One region of the Ureibacillus thermophilus genome, then DNA from elsewhere that is predicted to be linked to it. Evidence: riboswitches for the same ligand, from Rfam matches in the RefSeq annotation. Region 1 holds a riboswitch; the other holds the start of a gene.

The links. Region 1 has a riboswitch for lysine ahead of dapA (4-hydroxy-tetrahydrodipicolinate synthase). Riboswitches for the same ligand answer to the same signal wherever they lie in the genome.
Positions count from the first base shown of each region.
Region 2: linked by a shared signal. The riboswitch ahead of DKZ56_RS09140 (transporter substrate-binding domain-containing protein) and the one ahead of dapA (4-hydroxy-tetrahydrodipicolinate synthase) in region 1 are both predicted to bind lysine.

Region 1 is NZ_CP036528.1:2,975,972-2,985,341, reverse strand. Features, by position in the region: gene DKZ56_RS15110 (DUF1284 domain-containing protein) at 1-267, opposite strand, end outside; gene DKZ56_RS15105 (alpha/beta-type small acid-soluble spore protein) at 437-637, shown strand; gene DKZ56_RS15100 (arsenic transporter) at 886-2,181, opposite strand; gene dapA (4-hydroxy-tetrahydrodipicolinate synthase) at 2,328-3,221, opposite strand; lysine riboswitch at 3,331-3,509, opposite strand; gene DKZ56_RS15090 (NAD(P)/FAD-dependent oxidoreductase) at 3,797-4,876, shown strand; gene DKZ56_RS15085 (restriction endonuclease) at 4,920-5,549, opposite strand; gene DKZ56_RS15080 (LLM class flavin-dependent oxidoreductase) at 5,697-6,761, shown strand; gene DKZ56_RS15075 (DegV family protein) at 7,643-8,491, shown strand; gene DKZ56_RS15070 (flavin reductase family protein) at 8,667-9,143, shown strand; gene DKZ56_RS15065 (PrkA family serine protein kinase) at 9,323-9,370, shown strand, end outside.
Region 2 is NZ_CP036528.1:1,846,624-1,855,993, reverse strand. Features, by position in the region: gene DKZ56_RS09170 (5-bromo-4-chloroindolyl phosphate hydrolysis family protein) at 1-515, shown strand, start outside; gene DKZ56_RS09165 (toxic anion resistance protein) at 512-1,570, shown strand; gene DKZ56_RS09160 (DUF6501 family protein) at 1,820-2,017, opposite strand; gene DKZ56_RS09155 (alpha/beta fold hydrolase) at 2,309-3,067, shown strand; gene DKZ56_RS09150 (amino acid ABC transporter ATP-binding protein) at 3,106-3,843, opposite strand; gene DKZ56_RS09145 (amino acid ABC transporter permease) at 3,847-4,593, opposite strand; gene DKZ56_RS09140 (transporter substrate-binding domain-containing protein) at 4,712-5,569, opposite strand; lysine riboswitch at 5,679-5,856, opposite strand; gene odhB (2-oxoglutarate dehydrogenase complex dihydrolipoyllysine-residue succinyltransferase) at 5,989-7,236, opposite strand; gene DKZ56_RS09130 (2-oxoglutarate dehydrogenase E1 component) at 7,300-9,370, opposite strand, start outside.

The DNA.
Region 1 (9,370 bases):
TGTTAATGTTTGTCCAACCTGCAAGTTTAATTTATCTAATATTTGTTTGTCTTTATCAAAAATATTTTGATCAAGACAATGATATTCTTTGTATTTTGGGTATTTTTCACAAATATGATCTACACCATCAATAAGTTGAATTAAGGTTTTTGGATTCTTTCTTAACTCTTCATGAATGTTTTTCATGTTTTCTGCAAATTCTTCTGAATAGCCCATTCCTCTAAAACCCACAAGGCAAAAAAGATGATGACCACGCAGTTTAATCATTTTTGTCCTCCCATTGGTACCCTTTTTATTTCATGATACCATTTGGAAGGAAGATTTTGTATACGCATCATTTCATAATCGTTTTCCAAGCACTCTCAATGTTCCCTTGATTTCTAAAGTATTAAAACTTTCTCCTTGTACATTCTAAAGGCACAAGGAGGTGAACAACATGGCAAACCGCAGTTCAAATAAATTGGTGTTCCCTGGTGCAGAAGCTGCTTTAAATCAAATGAAATATGAAATCGCACAAGAGTTTGGCGTAAATCTTTCACCAGATACTTCATCTCGTGCTAACGGTTCTGTTGGTGGGGAAATTACGAAACGTCTTGTGCAAATAGCGCAGCAACAATTGCAAGGAAAATCTGAATAATGAGTTTGTAGAAAAGGGGCGTCTGAAAAGTTATTTTGAGACGCCCCCTTTGCGGTTGTCGCACAAGTTTAGATTGCGACGAGGAGGCGCGTTTAATGTGACTACCGCAGGAGCAAAGATGTTTCAAAGAATTTTACGATTAGAATGAACTGTCCGGAAAGTTTACACTTTATGGACAGTCTCTTTTTTCGTTTTTTATATACGATACTATTTTAACCATCATGACAAATATTAGACGTAGGAAAAAATTAATACAATAACAAGGTTAAATATAAACCGGCTAATGTGAAAAATAATATTGGAATCGTCAGTACAATTCCCATTTTAAAATAAGTACCCCAGGAAATTTTGATTCCTTTTGTTTTCAGTACATGCAGCCATACAAGGGTGGCAAGGGAGCCAATCGGTGTAATTTTCGGTCCTAAATCCGAACCAATGACATTGGCGAAAATAAGCGCATCTCGAATGGCGCCGGATGTGTTTGTTTCTGCAATGGCTAATGAGTCAATCATGATTGCCGGCAAGTTGTTCATAATAGAAGAAAGAAAAGCCGAAATATAGCCCATTCCAATCGCTGCCGCAAATAACCCCCCCTGGGCAGTCCATTCGATTAAAGAAGCAATAGCTTTAGTAAAGCCGGCATTCCCAAGACCGTAGACTACTAAATACATTCCGATGGAGAAAAAGACAATATTCCATGGCGCTCCTTTAATGACCGCCTTTAAATTGACGGCAGGGCTTTTCCAAGCTAAAGCTAATAAGAAAATGGACATAATCCAACCGATGATGCAAACAGGAATATGTATAAGTTCCGCCGTAAAATAGCCAATTAATAAAATTATCATCACCGGCCATGCCAATATAAACAACTTTTTATCCCGAATGGCTTCTTGAGGATTTTTAAGCATTTTGACATCGTACTTTGATGGAATGGATTTGCGGAAATATAAAAAGAGCACAACGATTGTTGCTATTAATGAAAATAAATTCGGCACAATCATCCGCAAAGCATATTCTTTAAAACTTATTCCAAAAAAATCAGCTGCAATCACATTCACTAAATTGCTGATTAAAAAGGGAAGGGAAGTCGTATCCGCAATAAATCCGCTTGCCATAATAAAAGGGAAAATCATCTTTTCGCTAAATTGCAAATTTCGAACCATCGCAAGAACAATCGGCGTTAAAATTAATGCCGCCCCGTCATTGGAGAAAAAGGCTGAAACAAAAGCGCCCAAAACTGTAACGTAAACGAACATTCTGATGCCGTTTCCTTTTGCGATGCGCGCCATGTGCAATGCAGCCCATTCAAATAAACCGATTTGGTCTAATATTAATGAAATGATAATAATGGCAATAAATAACAAGGTGGCATTCCAGGTAATATCCACGACTGCAAAAACATCTTTCCATTCTACAACACCTGCTAGCAATGCAAGGGCTGCACCGCCGCAAGCAATCCATCCGATATTGATATTTTTTGGCTGCCGAATAATGAGGAATAGTGTAAGGATAAAAATGAAGAGGGCTAAAACTAAGTTAAGCAAAATAGAATCCTCCAAGTCAGCTGAAATGTTGTGATGTCTTGGTTTCACAAGTGCTATTTTACAATATTGATTTTGTTTTTCCTATCACTTCATTATTCATGTCAGCGTAAATGAAAAATAAAAAAACCTGCCAGAAATGGGCAGGATTAAGAGATCAATTCTAATTTTAAATCAAAATTTTTTAACAAGAACTCCATTGTTTTTTGTTGTTCTTCGTTCAATGGCACTAGAGGCAAACGCACGCCTCCAACAGAAATTCCTTTTAAGTTCAAGGCTGCCTTTATCGGAGCAGGGTTTGGAGCGATGAACATTCCTTTCATAACCGGTAATAGTCTTCGATGTTCTTTTGCTGCTTTTTGAATATTGCCGTTTAAGAAATGTTGAATCATGGTTTGCATTTCGTTCCCAATAATGTGAGAAGCAACGGAAATAACGCCAATTCCTCCAATTGCTAATACAGGTAATGTTAAACTGTCATCTCCACTGTAAAGGGAGAAATTTTCTGGCGTATTTTCAATAATTTGCGCCATGGTCTCTAAATTCCCGCTTGCCTCTTTAATGGCAACAATATTAGGAATTTTTGCAAGACGGGCCACTGTGTCAACAGATAAATTGACTACACTGCGTCCAGGGATGTTATATAAAATCACTGGAAGTTTTGTACTTTGTGCAATGCTTTTAAAATGTTCATACATACCTTCTTGATTTGGCTTATTGTAGTATGGAGTGACAAGCATGACACCATCAACGCCAGCTTCTTCCGCTTTTTTTGTGAGTTCAATGGAGGCTCTTGTGTTATAAGAACCTGTACCGGCGATTACTGGAATTCTGCCATTTACGACTTTTTTGACAAATTTGAAAAGTTCGACTTTTTCGGTTTCTGTTAATGTAGGAGATTCTCCAGTTGTTCCACAGACGATTAAACCATCTGTTCCGTTTTCCATTAAATGATGAACTAATCTTTCCGTAGCTTCAAAATCTACGTCACCATTTTGGTCAAATGGCGTTACCATTGCAGTTAATACTCTTCCAAAATTCATTTCTTCTCCACATCCTTTTCATTTTTTGTAATGGAGAAGGGCAATTTTCAATTAAACGCAAAAAGCAACAACGAAGAGCCTCGCTGTTGCAAAAAAGAATAAATTTTTTGCGTAAGATAGCCCTCCATATAGTTTCCTATATGACAGTCCTGCACTTATTCAATGCAGAACCAGCCTCTAGAAAAATGAGTTTCTAGAGACTTCGGCAAATCCCCCTTTCCACAATTGTCATAGGACCTCATTATCCTCAAACTGTGTACTCTTGGTCTTTGCACCTCTATCCTTACTTCAAAACAATATTGAATTGAAATAAGTCGATATATAATTAAATTCATTTTATATTCTTTTAATTTGAAATGCAATATTAATTAATGATTTAGGCAGTATATATTTTTCTTTATTATATGAAATGCAGAAAAATTTAGACTATTCGAGTGTATAATTAAAAAAATAAGAATTTACTCTTGTTGCGATTTAAATAGAATTTTATTTTGTTTGGTCTTATTTTCCAAATTAGAAAATAAAGGATGTTAAAATGGAGAAAGAAAATATTTTTTTATATAGGGGGGCTTCCAATGACAAAAGTTGCGATTATTGGCGGTGGACCAGCAGGATTGACGGCAGCAATAGAAGGTGCAAAAAAAGGGTTTCAGGTGGATTTGTTTGAACGTTACAAAGTGGGTGATGATATCCGCTGTGCAGAAGGCTTTTTCGATACGTTAAATTTATTGGGAGAGCCAAAATACGGGGTTCGATTTAAAGTGGACCAGCTGGAATTGGAAATTGAACATTTATACACCTTTCCATTAGATGAAAAAGTGAACATTTGGATGATTGACCGGAGTGAATGGCAAAGAGGATTGGCAGAGGAAGCAAAAAGCTTGGGCGTCAATGTAATTGAAAATTCGCCGATTTCAAAAGAAAAATATGAGGAATTAAGAAAACATTATGATTGGGTTATAGACAGTACAGGGGCGCCATCGGTTACATCACGAGTTTATGGTTTTAGCACATTTTACAAGGAGAATGCAGGTATTACGGCTCAATATACGCTCCATGGAGATTTTAGTTCATGGTTGGGGCGGTTAAAGGCTGCATTGGAAGAACATTATAATGGTTATTATTGGATTTTCCCGAAATCTGAACAGGAAGCAAATATAGGTATTATCTTTTTTACAGAAAATGATTTAAATCCTTGGCAAGAACTTGAACGCATTCTTGAAAAAGAAGGCTTATCCGATTATGAAAGATCCCGCAAATTAGGAGGCATTTGTCCAGTTGTCCGTCCGAAGAAGTTAGTATATGACAATGTGTTATTAACCGGCGATGCTGCAGGGCTTGTTTCCGCTTTGCATGGCGGTGGCATTGACTGTGCTTGCATCTCAGGAAAAATCGCCATTGAATGCATTGAGGAAAACAACGTGGATGAATATGAAAAACACATTGATGAAGTGCTTGGCGGCAGATTAAAAGGCGAGAAGCGGCTTGCCAATTTAGTATGGAAATTGAATCGCTCCATTACAGACCGCGTTGTTAAAGCTGTCCATCAATCGGAAAAACCTTTAGGTGAGTATGGCTTCTTAAACGGCAATGCAGATGCTTTTGAAAAATTAGGGGTATTAAGAGGATTGATTCCGGCATTATGGAAACATTAATCAAAGGAATTCGCTAGCTTTGTGGGAAAGCTAGCGAATTATTTTATTTATGGTGCAAAATAAAGGATAAGGCTGTTTGAAAAAAGAATTTTTTTCTTTCGCCATCCATCATTTTCATTAGGTCATCCTGATCTAATAACTGAATTCGATGCAATGAGGCAAATTTTTTGGCAGCCGATGTAAAGGAATGGTTGGCAATGATTATTGCTTCATCGGCACTATTGCTGTTTCTTTTTGCGGAAACTCTTTGAACGCATCGAATATCAACAACATCCGGATAGACTTTTACGATGTATTTTTTGGCACCTTTCCATAATAAGAAGTCTACATCGTTGATTCCCAACTCTTGCGCCGGGATGGCCACGTATCCTTGTTTTTCGAAAAGGCTTTTTAATTCATCCGGGTTTCCAATTTCCTGCATATTCACTTCTATATGATGACTTTTTATTAAGCGAATCATGCGGAAAATGAAGTAGAAAAGGAAACAGAAACTTGCCTTTTGAAAAGGTTTATAAAAAATAATCATGAAGATGAAAATCATAAAATATAATTTGAAGTCATACATGTTAAGCTCGATGGAAAGCAAATTGAAAAGGGCAATCACAATGCCGAAGCTGAATATTAACATCATTATAAATTCAATGGCTTTAGAGTCAAATGTTTTTTGTCTCATCATCATTCATTCCTTGTTTTTATTTTTATTGTTTGCTTGTTGTGCAAAATATATTCTCAGAAAACAGAATGATTGATTCTCTTTCCGAAATTTGTGTAAGATAAGAAAAACATTTCAATTTCGAGATAAATAAATGGGGGAAGAGAGATGGAAATAGGATTAACAACTTTTGTTGAAACTACGCCGGATGTGAGAACAGGAAAAGTGATCAGCCATGCAGAGCGGCTTCGGGAAGTGGTGGAGGAAATTGAACTGGCTGATGAAGTAGGTTTGGATGTTTATGGAGTTGGGGAGCACCACCGAAAAGACTATGCCTGTTCAGCTCCGGCAGTTGTCCTTGCAGCAGCGGCAACGAAAACAAAACGAATCAAGCTGACAAGTGCTGTAACGGTGCTTTCGTCTGATGATCCGGTTCGGGTGTACCAACAATTTGCAACGCTCGATGCGATTTCAGAGGGACGAGCAGAAATTATGGCAGGGCGCGGTTCTTTTATTGAATCCTTCCCGTTATTTGGATATGACTTAAAGGATTATGATGAATTATTTGAAGAGAAGTTGGAATTATTGCTGCAAATTCAAAAAAACGAAATTATTCATTGGAACGGGAAACATCGTCCTAGCATTAATGGACGCGGTGTATATCCAAGACCAGAACATGAGATTCCAATTTGGATTGCAAGCGGCGGAACTCCGCAGTCGGCAGTTCGGGCAGGAACGCTAGGATTGCCTTTATGTTTAGCGATTATCGGAGGCAGTCCATTGCAATTTGAACCTATAGTAAAGCTGTATTATCGGGCGGCGAAAAAGGCGGGGCATGATTTTTCAAAATTAAAAGTGGCCACCCATTCCCACGGTTTTGTTGCTGAAACAACAGAAGAGGCCGTTGAAAAGTTTTTCCCTCCAACTCAATATGCCATGAATGTTTTAGGCAGAGAGCGAGGATGGGGTCCATATACGCAGGCGACTTTTGATTATGCAAGAAGCTTGGAAGGCGCGTTGTATTGCGGCGATGTCAAAACGGTTGCTGAAAAAATCATATTCTTGCGCAAAAATGTAGGTGTTACCCGATTTATGCTTCACTGTCCTGTCGGTTCCATGGCTCATGAGGATGTGATGAGATGCATCGAATTGTTGGGAAAAGAAGTTGCGCCGATTGTCAGGGAAGAAGTTGCGAAGTGGGAAGCGGAAGGAAATGGACAAATCGAGTTTTAAAAAAGTGCATTGCGGATTGGGGCATCCCAATTCGTTCCTCTTTAGAATTAAAAAGAGGCTGGGACATAAACAAAAAATTAAAGGGGTAGTTGAAAGGGTTTTGATAAATATTTGATATAACTAAAAATTGATTGAAGTGACGGGGCGACTCCTGCGGGAACAGCCCGTGTCTCGAGACACCGCAGGAGCGAAGCAATGAGCTCCGAGGAGGCTCGAGCCGGGCCCGCGGAAAGCGTCCCCGGAACGGAAATCAATTTTAATAACATATCAAAAAAACATCATTTTCTCCTTGGAGAAAATAATGTTTTTTTAGATTTGTCCCAACCTCTTTTTGTTTAATGAACGTATTCAGCTTCCATTTCTTTAATTTTTTCATACAACATTTTATTTATAGGTGTGTCGATTCCATATTGCTAATGCCCCTAAACCGATTATGGATATCCTTTGAATACTCATTGTTGAACCTACTTTCCATCCTCTTCATTTTTTGCAAGTCTATTTTTAGTTTATCAAATAGAGGAGGATGAAAGAATCCATTTTTTCTATCCAAAAAAGAAGCAATAAAAAAGTGGTGCGAGGAAGTACCCGCACCAAAAGGGAGTAGATAAGAAAGGGGTTTTGAAAGTAAGGATTTAAGGCATGGGGCAACAATGTAGGAATTGTAATCCATCCATCCTTTTGTTAAATTTTAACCTGAAAATGTAAAGATTAAAAGCGTGATAACAGAATTTCAAATATTATTCAAAAATTTTTGAACAGTTAAGGAAAATGAAAAATTAAATGTTTAAAGGAAGAAAGCGCGATAATGCTTTTACTCCTATGGAATATGTTACAATTGAAAAAATTTTGTGGGATATGAAAAATATTTTGAGGTGAACTTCATGATAAAAATTACAGCTGATAGTACTTGTGATTTATCTCCTGAAATTATTAAGCAATTTGATATTTCACTAATACCTTTGCATGTTTTGATTGATGATGAAGATTTTCGCGATGGAATTGATATTGAACCGAAAGATATATTCCGTTATGTTGGCCAAGAAGGAAAATCATGCAAAACGGCTGCAGTGAATACTTTTGAATATGAAAATTTTTTCAAGGAATTTTCGCCAAAATATGATGCTGTGATACATATTAGCTTAGGTTCCGGTTTCTCATCTTGCTACCAAAATGCGAAAATAGCTTCTGAACAGTTTGACAATGTGTATGTTGTCGATTCGCAAAATCTTTCTACTGGAAGCGGTCATATTGTTTATGAAGCGGCTTTATTAGCACAAGGGGGAGTTCAAGCAGAAGAGATTGTGAAACATTTAGAAGAGTTGGTTCCTAAAGTGGATGCCAGCTTCGTTATTAATACAATGGAATACTTAAGAAAAGGCGGACGTTGTTCAGGTGTTGAAGCGTTCGGCGCCACTTTGTTAAGAATTAAACCTTCCATCGAAGTGGTCGGCGGAAAAATGATTGTCGGCAAAAAATATCGAGGAAATTTTGATCGCTGCATTGTGAATTATGTAAAGGATCGTCTTGAAAATAACGATGATATCGATTATTCAAGGGTATTTATCACCCATTCCTACTGCTCGCCGGAAACGGTCCAAAAAGTAAGGGAAGCAGTTGAAACATATGCCAAGTTCGATGAAATAATTGAAACAACTGCCGGCTGCACCATCTCCACTCACTGCGGACCCAATACATTAGGTATTTTATATAAAAGAAAAAGCAAAAAATAGTGGGAATTAAAGAGCTGTCTAGAAGAGTATATTTCTAGGCAGCTTTTTTTATGGCAGTTCATTGTAAAATTGTTCTGTAGATTAATAGGCAAGTCCTAAAATGTGGAAAAGTGGAGGCTAAAGTTTGTATAATAAAATTGGAAAATTATTAAAAGCATTGCAGGAGGGAATGGAAATGGATCCAAAGGCAAAAAGAACGGCATTAAGAGGCATCACATATGGGTTGTATATTATCGGAACAAAAGATGCAGAAGGAGTAAATGGATTTGCTGGCAACTTTTTAACACAAACTTCTTTTGAGCCGCCGCTTGTTGCGATTGCAGTAAAGGAAGGCACTCGCTCCCAAAAACAAATTGCTGAAAGCGGCGTATTCAGCGTCAATATTTTAGAAAGCGGGCAAAAAGATATGGTGACTGCCTTCTTTAAATCTTTGCAGCCAGAAGGCAATACATTGGCAGGCTATGAATTCTACACAGAAGAAACAGGCTGCCCGATTTTTAAAGATGCATTAAGTTTCTTTGAATGCAAAGTGATGGACAAGATTGAAAAAGGAGACCACTACATTTATGTTGGCGAAGTAATCAATGCGGGCGTTCATCGAGAAGGAGATCCGCTTACAATGAAAGAAACAGGATTCTATTATGGAGGCTAAAATTTTTTCATAAAAATAGCGCATCCACATAATATGATATTGAAAAAGCTTTCCTAAAGCGATTGTGCTCTTAGGGGAGCTTTTTTCTATCTCAAAAACCGCAAATTAAAAATCTTTGGTATCAGAAACAAAACGTAAACATACTATGTTTTAAAAGCCCTGAATGGAGGGAAGGCGCTATCGAAATTTTAAAGAAAATCAAAGAGCATAGAGAAGAAGAGGAAAAG
Region 2 (9,370 bases), 1.1 Mb from region 1:
TCAGCAATGTCAGCATCAAAAACGTTCAAAAATATAAAAAATCAAAAGCATTTGGCCTGACTCGCTCAGAATATTCTTTAATTGAATCGCAAATAAAGCAGGCTAGAAGTCATATCAATTCATTAACTCAACAATATATTCGGGTGCGTTCCATCCGATCCTTTAAATTGATTAATGAAATGACGAAATTATCAAGACGAATTGTGAATATCGTTCAAGCAAATCCGCAAAAATTTTACACCGTAGAAGAATTTTTTTATTCCCATCTTCCATCAGCAGTGCAACTTAGCAAAAATTATACAATGCTCGTGCAACAGCAAATCAAAGATAGAGATGTGAACCTCGCCCTAGAAGAAGCGCGGAAAGCCATGAAAAGCTTGCAAGACACAATGGAAGAGGATTTAAAAGCTGCTCTTAGTGCGGATATTGAGAATTTAAAGTTAGAGTTGGATTATGTCAAAATGGAAAGAGAAAAGAAACAGCAGCAAATTGAATTTCGGAGGGAAGACCAATGAACTTGAAAAAGAGCTCACAATCATCTTTAGAAGCCATTTCAAATAATGATGGGAGCTCTTTTTCTTTAAGGGATGCAAATATCTTCCCTACCCTCACGCAAGAAGAGCAGTCTAAAGCATTATATTTAGCAAGCCAATTGGATATTACTCGATATGAAACGATCCTTCGTTTTGGAGAAGAGGTTCAAAATTCTTTAAAACATTTTACCCATCAATTATTAACAGAAGTGCAAAGGAGCGATACGTCACCGATTCGTGAAATTTTATCCCAGTTGATTGAACAATTAGATTCCATTCATTTAGATGATTTTAAAGTCCAAGCAAAAGGCTTGTTCGGCAAATTATTTAAGCGGAAACAACCGATTCAACAACTGGTTTCCCAATATCATCGTTTAAGTGTGCAAATCGACCGTTTAACCGTTCATTTAAGGCGAGCGCAGAAAAATTTATTATCTGATAATGAACTGTTAAATAAAGTCTATGAAAAAAATGAAGAATTTTTTCAACACATTCATTTACATATCGCGGCCTTAGAAATGAAAAAACTGGATGTTTTAAAGGAAATCCAGCGATTAGAAAAAGGGGGCGACTTGAACAACCCGTTATTGGAACAGAAATTAGCCGATATGCGGAATGCAGTGGAATGGTTAGACCGGCGCATGTATGACTTGCAATTATCAAGGGAAATTTCGTTGCAAACAGCTCCTCAAATTCGGATGATTCAATCAACGAACGAAATGCTCATTGAAAAAATCCAATCTTCCGTTTTATCGACCATCCCGTTATGGCAATCACAAATTTCCATGCTCGTCAACCTCAATCGCCAACATCGGGCTAATGAAACTACGAAACGTCTGGCCAATGCTTCTGAAAAAATGGCTGAAACTATTAACAATGCCGAACATGCTGACTTGGAACAATTAAAAGAAACTCAATACCAACTCATTGAATCAATTGAAGAAACATTAAAAATCCAAAAAGATCAAAACGAAAAACAGCAAGTGTTTGAAAAAACCATTCATGCAATCGAAAAAAATAAAGAGGCTGGGACATAAACAAAAAATGAAAGGGGCAGTTGAAAGAGTTTTGATAAAAAATTGAACTAACGAAAAATTGATTGGAGTGACGGGGCGACTCCTGCGACGAGCCCTCTCGAGACCACGAGGAGCGAAGGAATGACTCAGAGGAGGGCCCGCGGAAAGCGTCCCCGGAACGGAAATCAATTTTAATAACATATCAAAAAAACATCATTTTCTCCTTGGAGAAAATGATGTTTTTTTAGATTTGTCCCAGCCTCGATTTTTTTATTCAAAATACTCTTTATAATATCCGCCCACTTTACCAGTGTTATCAATAATGAAAATAAATTCTTCTGTTTCATTTTTTACTTCATATTCTTTTCCAACCGTTAACACATTGGATACTAAATATTTTTTGGCATTTGTATTCACACATTTGACTTTACGGATGGTAGGTGCATCCTTCCATTTCAGATTTAGCATACTCATACCCTCTCTTTTCTTTAATCTATCGTCTATCATTATAACATCAAATTCTAGAGTTTATACATAAAAGATTTCAAATTTGTCCCAGCCTGAAGATACCGATTCTCCATTTTCCCCTAAAATTTGATAATGAGGACAGCTGTCTAACACACTTCTGTGTAATTTACATATAATAGGAATAAACCGATCTGCTTTTCCAAAATTATGTATAAAAATGGATTAGTGGAAAAAACTATAGCGTACACCATCCCTAAGCTATTTATAACTCTTTTCGAAAAGGTGATGACGATGCTAAACTACTTGGATGTCGGCAAAGGCGAGGAAATTGTCTTTATTCATGGATTGGGCAATCGCATCCAGGCTTGGGCTCCGCAGCTGGAACTGACAACGCGATATCGTCTCATTATGATTGAATTAAGGGGACATGGTTACTCTCCGGAAAAAGAAAATATTCAAGTGGAATACTTTGCAAAAGATATTATTGAAGTTTTGGATTATTTAAACATTGAAAAAGCGCATTTTGTCGGCCTTTCTCTCGGTGGTATTGTTGCATTAGAAATATGTAAGCGTTTTAAAAAACGTGTGAAATCGCTTATTTTATGTAATACTACTTATTATATACCAACATTGTTTGGAAATTTAACCCTTGAAAAAACAAAACGATTTTTGAAAAGAAATACGATCGACCAATTAAATGAACGTCTTATCAATAAATGTTTATACAATCCAAAAGAGAAAAAAGTGTATGAATTAGCGAAAGATGCCTTTTATATCCGGGAAGATACTTACTTTAGGTCCATTCAATCAGCTTTAGGAAGAAATTACTTTTATGATTTATTCTCCATTGACGTTCCAACACTGATCATCGGTTCTTTAGAAGATAAGGTAGTGCCGATTCAAAACGCCTATCTGATGCACTACATGATTAAATCTTCCAACTTGATTATTTTTGAAAATGCAGGACACTTATCAAATATTGAAAAACCTGAACTATTTAATTCAGCTATCTCCAGCCATATTCAGGAATATCAAAATAAAGTAAGTTAAAAAGGACCGTTTCCTGAAAATGAAAACGGTCCTTTTAATTATTTATTTAATGTACGTCTTAAAAACTCTCTTGTTCTTTCATGTTTTGGATTGACAAGCACTTGTTCAGGCGGTCCTTCCTCCACAATGACTCCTTTGTCCATAAAGACCACGCGATCGGAAACTTCCCTTGCAAATTCCATTTCATGAGTCACAATGAGCATTGTGTTCCCAGCATTGGCAAGATCCCGCATTACTTTCAACACTTCCCCTACCATTTCCGGGTCAAGGGCGGAAGTTGGTTCGTCAAACAACATCACTTCCGGATCCATGGCTAGCGCTCTTGCGATGGCTACCCGCTGTTTTTGTCCACCGGAAAGCTGGCGAGGTCTTGCATGTTTAAATTTGTCCATTCCAACAACGGTTAAATATTTCATGGCATTTTTTATAGCCTCTTCTTTTGAACGTTTCAGAACTTTGATTTGACCAATAGTACAGTTTCCTAGCACATCTAAGTTATTGAATAAATTAAACTGTTGAAACACCATACCCAAATGAGTGCGGTATTGTTTTCTGTCATGTTTTTCATCCAAAATATTTTGGCCATTAAAAATAATTTCCCCAGCTGTTGGAATTTCCAGCAAGTTGATGCATCGCAATAATGTGGATTTTCCTGAACCGGAAGAACCGATTAATGTCACCACTTCCCCTTTTTTTACTTGGAAGTTCACATCTTTTAATACTTCATGGTTGCCGAATCTTTTATTTAAATGCCGTATATCGATGACTATTGACATTCGCTACTCACCACCTAATTTTGGCTTGTTGCCTGTTACAAGCTCAACGCGATATGAATCTGAACCGTCCATTTTCTTTTCAAACCATAACAATATACGCGTTACAGTAAACGTCATAATAAAGTACAATACGCAGGCAATCAAGAAAGCTTCCGCATAACGATATGTACTTCCCGCAACTGAGTTTGTCGTAAAGAACAATTCCACAACACTGATAACACTTAATACAGAAGAGTCTTTAATATTCATAACAAGCTGGTTCCCAGTCGCAGGCAGAATATTGCGAGCTACTTGAGGAAGGATGATATAGAGCATTGTTTGAAAGTGGCTCATCCCAATGGCTTCACTGGCTTCAAATTGGCCTTTATCAATGGAGACAATACCACCGCGAACATATTCCGCCATATAAGCTCCCGTATTTAAACTAATGACGATTAAACCGGCAACGAAGCGGTTTAATTGAATATCAATGGCGTACAATCCGTAGAAAACAACCATAGCTTGTACCATCATTGGCGTTCCACGGAATAATTCCACATAACAAGTTAGTATAAAATTAATAATTTTTAATATAACAGTCTTAAAAGTTTTTTTTGGCATTGGAATGGTGTGCATAATCCCGATGAAAAAACCGATGATCGCTCCGAAAATGGTGCCGAGAATGGCAAGAATTAAAGCGATCCATGCACCACGTAAAAAGAGATCCCAGTTATTCAGGAAAATATTCCATACTGTTTCTAAGAAAGACATAAAGAAATCTCCTTGTTCATAGTTTAGTTTTGCTCATCATTGAAGTTTTAAGTAAAGGGTGGGAAATGGAAAAAGGTTGTCTTGTAAACTGAAAAACTCAAGACAACCTTTCACCACACTATTGTTGTGATGGTTGATTTTTAATAGCTTCTTCCATGATTTGTTGGCGTTCTTCTTCAGAAATTCCTGCCAAGATTTCATTTATTTTTTCTTTTAATTCAGAACCTTTTTTCAATCCTACCGCGATGGCCGTATCAGATTCATCTGCTTCAAAGCCGTCTTCTGGAACGATATAAGTGAATCCTTCAATAGCAGCTTCTGCAGACATTCCTTCTGGGCGTTCAGAGATGTAAGCATCAATAGCTCCAGAAGATAATTGAATACGCATCTGACCAAAGTCAGTAGCAGGTACTTGTTTTTGAACACCTGTCATTTGATCGATTACATTATAGTGAGTTGTCCCTTGTTGAGCAGTAACTTTTGCTCCTTTAAAATCGTGGATGGATTTTGCATTAGCATATGGACCATCTTTTTTCACAACGATAACAAAGTCGCTTGTATAGTAGTTATCCGTAAAATCAATGACTTCCATGCGTTCAGGTGTAGGAGACATACCAGCAATTACAAGGTCGATGGCTCCTGATTGAAGTGATGGAATCAATCCATCCCAATCTGTTTTCACAATTTCAAGTTTCATACCAAGTCCTTCGGCGATGCGTTTTGCAATTTGCACATCATAACCGTTTGCATATTCTTTCGAACCCGCAATTGGCACTGCACCGTTCGAATCATCTTTTTGAGACCAGTTAAATGGCGCATAAGCTGCTTCCATTCCTACGCGCAATACACCTTTAGAATCTGATGAAGTTTCTGAATCTTTTGAATCACCGCTGTTTGAATCATCGCTTGAGCCGCAAGCTGCAAGTACTAGAATGGTGATCATGGTTAATAGCAACGTCCAAAGTTTCTTTTTCATAAGCTTCCTCCTAATTCCGTCTGTTATTTCGTTTAGCAGCATTGCAAACAAAAAGCGACCTAAGAAGAACTTAAGGTCGCATCATTGTTAAACAAATACCCCTAGTTCCACTTTGGATAGCTCACCTTACATATTTACTATGTAAGACAGTGCTGCAGTTATTCACTGCAACCCCAGCATAGTTGTTTGAGCAGGCAACTATGCTTCGGCGGTATTTCCTACTTTCCCACCTCATCGCTCGCTCAGCTAAATGAGAACCTAATAAATACCGCACCTCTATCCCCACAAAGTGAGGCTAGTAATTATTTAATTGTTACAAAAAGAATACCGTAAATTATACTTAGTTGTCAATAATACATAGGCAATCATTAAATATACTCCCCAAGAAATTAGATGGGGAGTATATCTGTACTACGCTATTAAGAATTTAGAAGTAAATCTTCTGGATTCTCAATTAACTCTTTTACAGTTTTTAGGAATCCTACAGAATCTTTTCCATCGATGATGCGGTGGTCGTAAGAAAGTGCTACATACATCATCGGACGAATTTCAACTTGACCGTTCACAGCTACTGGTCGGTTCACAATAGAGTGCATACCAAGAATACCTGCTTGTGTACCGTTGATGATCGGTGTTGACATTAATGAACCAAAGACACCGCCGTTTGTAATAGTGAATGTTCCACCTTGCAAATCAGAAATAGCCAATTTTTTCTCACGTGCTTTTTGAGCAAGTTCTGCAATTTCTCTTTCAATTTCAGCGAAGTTTTTGCGATCTGCATCGCGTACTACAGGAACAACTAGGCCTTCTTCTGTAGAAACGGCAATACCGATATCATAGATATTGAACTTATGGATTTCATCGCCAACAATTTGAGCATTGACATATGGATATTTTTTCAATGCTGCAACAACGGCTTTTGTAAAGAATGACATGAAGCCAAGTTTAATGCCGTTTTCTTTTACAAATTGTTCTTGTTTGCGTTTGCGAAGTTCCATCACGTTTGTCATGTCGATTTCGTTAAATGTTGTAAGCATTGCTGTGCTTTGTTTTACTTCAAGCAAGCGTTTTGCAATTGTTTGACGGCGGCGGCTCATTCTTTCAACTGTTACGCGGGAATCGTCAACTGGTGCAACAGCTGGTGCTTTTGGTTGAGCAGGTTGCGCTGCTGGTTGAGCAGGTTGTGCCGCATGTGCCGCAACGTCTTGAACGCGAACACGGCCTTGTGGATCAACTGGTGAAATTGCTGCCAAGTCAATGCCTTTTTCACGAGCAAGTTTACGAGCCGCAGGGGAAGCTACAACGCGTCCGCTTGTTGTTTCTTCAACAACTGGTGCTGCTTGAGCAGGTTGTGCTGGAGCAGCTGGCTCTTCTTTCACAGCTTCTTTTGCTGGCTCTGCTTGTGGTGCTGGAGCAGGTTCTGCCCCTCCTTCTACTGGTTCCACAATTGCAATTGTTTGGCCAACAAGCACAGTGTCGCCTTCTTGAGCCAAAATTTGCGTTAACACGCCTGCTTCTTCAGAAATAATTTCTGCATTTACTTTATCTGTTTCTAATTCAACGATGAATTCGCCTTTTTCAACGCGATCTCCAACTTTTTTCACCCATTGTGCAATGGTACCTTCTGTAATCGATTCTGCTAATTCAGGGACTTTAATCTCAGCCACTTTAGGTTCCTCCTTTAATTCTCCACACAAATCTTATTTTTCTCTATTCTAGAATGTGTAAAATTATAAATCTGCTAAAGCTTCAGAAATTACTTTCGCTTGAGCTACTTTATGTGAATCAGTGTCGCCTTCAGAAGTAGAAGACATTTCTGGACGACCAACATAGCGAACTTTTTTGCCTTCAGCAAGTTCAAGTAAATATTCAAGTGCAAATCTCCATGGCCCTTGGTTTTTAGGCTCTTCTTGCACCCAAACGATTTCTTTTGCATTAGGGTAGCGAGCAATGATTTCTTTTAATTGAGCCATTGGGAATGGATATAATTGTTCAATGCGAATGATGTGAAGTTTGTCGAAACCTTCACCATCATTTACAGCTTCAGCCAAGTCGATTGTCACTTTGCCTGATGCTAAAATGATGCGTTCTACTTTTTCAGGATTTTGTCCAAGTCCTGGTTGTTCAATGACTTCTTCAAATTTGCCTTCAGATAACTGCTCTAAAGTTGCTGCTGCCAATGGATGGCGAAGCAATGATTTTGGTGTAGCCACCACTAATGGACGAACAGCTTCTGTTCCAAGCATTTTTGCTTGTCTGCGAAGTAAATGGAAGTAGTTTCCTGCATTTGAGCAGTTGGCAACAATCCAGTTGTTTTCAGCGCATAGTTGTAAATAGCGTTCAATGCGTGCTGAAGAGTGTTCTGGACCTTGGCCTTCCATACCATTTGGCAACAATAGAACAAGTCCTGATTTAATTCCCCATTTTGAACGAGCAGCTGAAATGAAGTTATCGAACATTACTTGAGCCATATTTGCGAAGTCCCCGAATTGGCCTTCCCAAATTGTTAAAGCTTTTTCATTTTCAAGATTGTAACCGTATTCGTAACCAACAATTGCCGCTTCTGTCAATGGAGAGTTATATACACTAAAGGATGCTTTAACACCAGAAATATTATGCAATGGTGTCCATTCAGAACCGTTGTTTTTATCATGAAGCACTAAATGGCGTTGAGAGAATGTACCACGTTGTGCATCTTGACCAGTAATGCGGATTGGATTTCCTTCGCGTAAAATGGATGCAAAGGCTAGTGTTTCCGCATGACCCCAATCAATTTTGCCTGTTTCCAACGCTTCTGTACGTCTTTTTAAAATTCTTGCCAATTTATTTTGAGGCTCGAAGTTTTCAGGCCATGCTAACAATTCTTCATTGATTTGTTTTAATTCATCTGCTGGAACGCTTGTTTCCACTACAGGATATGGCTGTTTCACCGCTTCAGGCATTTCAATTTCAAATGGTCCTTTTTCTTCACCGACTTTTTTCACGTAGTCGTAGCATTTTTGCATTTCAGCATAAATATCTTTATCTAACTGCTCTACATATTCTTTTGAAACGATTCCTTCATTTACTACACGTTCTCCATATAATGCGCGAACAGTTGGATGTTTATCCACTAGCAAGTAAGTAAGCGGATTCGTTACAGTTGGATCATCTGTTTCATTATGTCCATATCTGCGGTAACCGATTAAATCGATTAAAATGTCTTTTCCAAATGTTTGGCGATATTCAAAAGCAAATTTCGCTACTTGGATAACTGCTTCTGGATCATCAGCATTCACGTGAACAACAGGAATGCCATATCCTTTTGCCAAGTCAGATGAATAATGTGTTGAACGGGAATCGTAATATTCAGTGGTGAATCCAATCATGTTGTTTGAAATGATATGGATGGATCCGCCAGTTGTGAATCCTTTTGTTCCTGCCAAGTTAAAAGTTTCTTGTACAATTCCTTCACCGCTGAATGCAGCATCCCCGTGAACAATAACAGCTAATGCTTTTGAAGTATCTTGCACTGGTTCGCCGGAATTGGATGTCTCTTCTTGAGCGGCTCTAGTAGATCCCACAACAACAGGGCTTACTACTTCCAAGTGGGATGGGTTGTAAGCAAGTTTGACTGTTAAACCGGATGGCTTATAATAAGTTGCTCCCATGTGATATTTCACGTCGCCAGTCCAACCTTTTGAAATTTCGATTGAACCGTCTTTAGGGAAGAAATAATCGTTTGGCACATGGGCAAAATCCGCAAACATCATTTCATAAGGTTTTTTCACGATATGAGTCAACACATTTAAACGTCCGCGG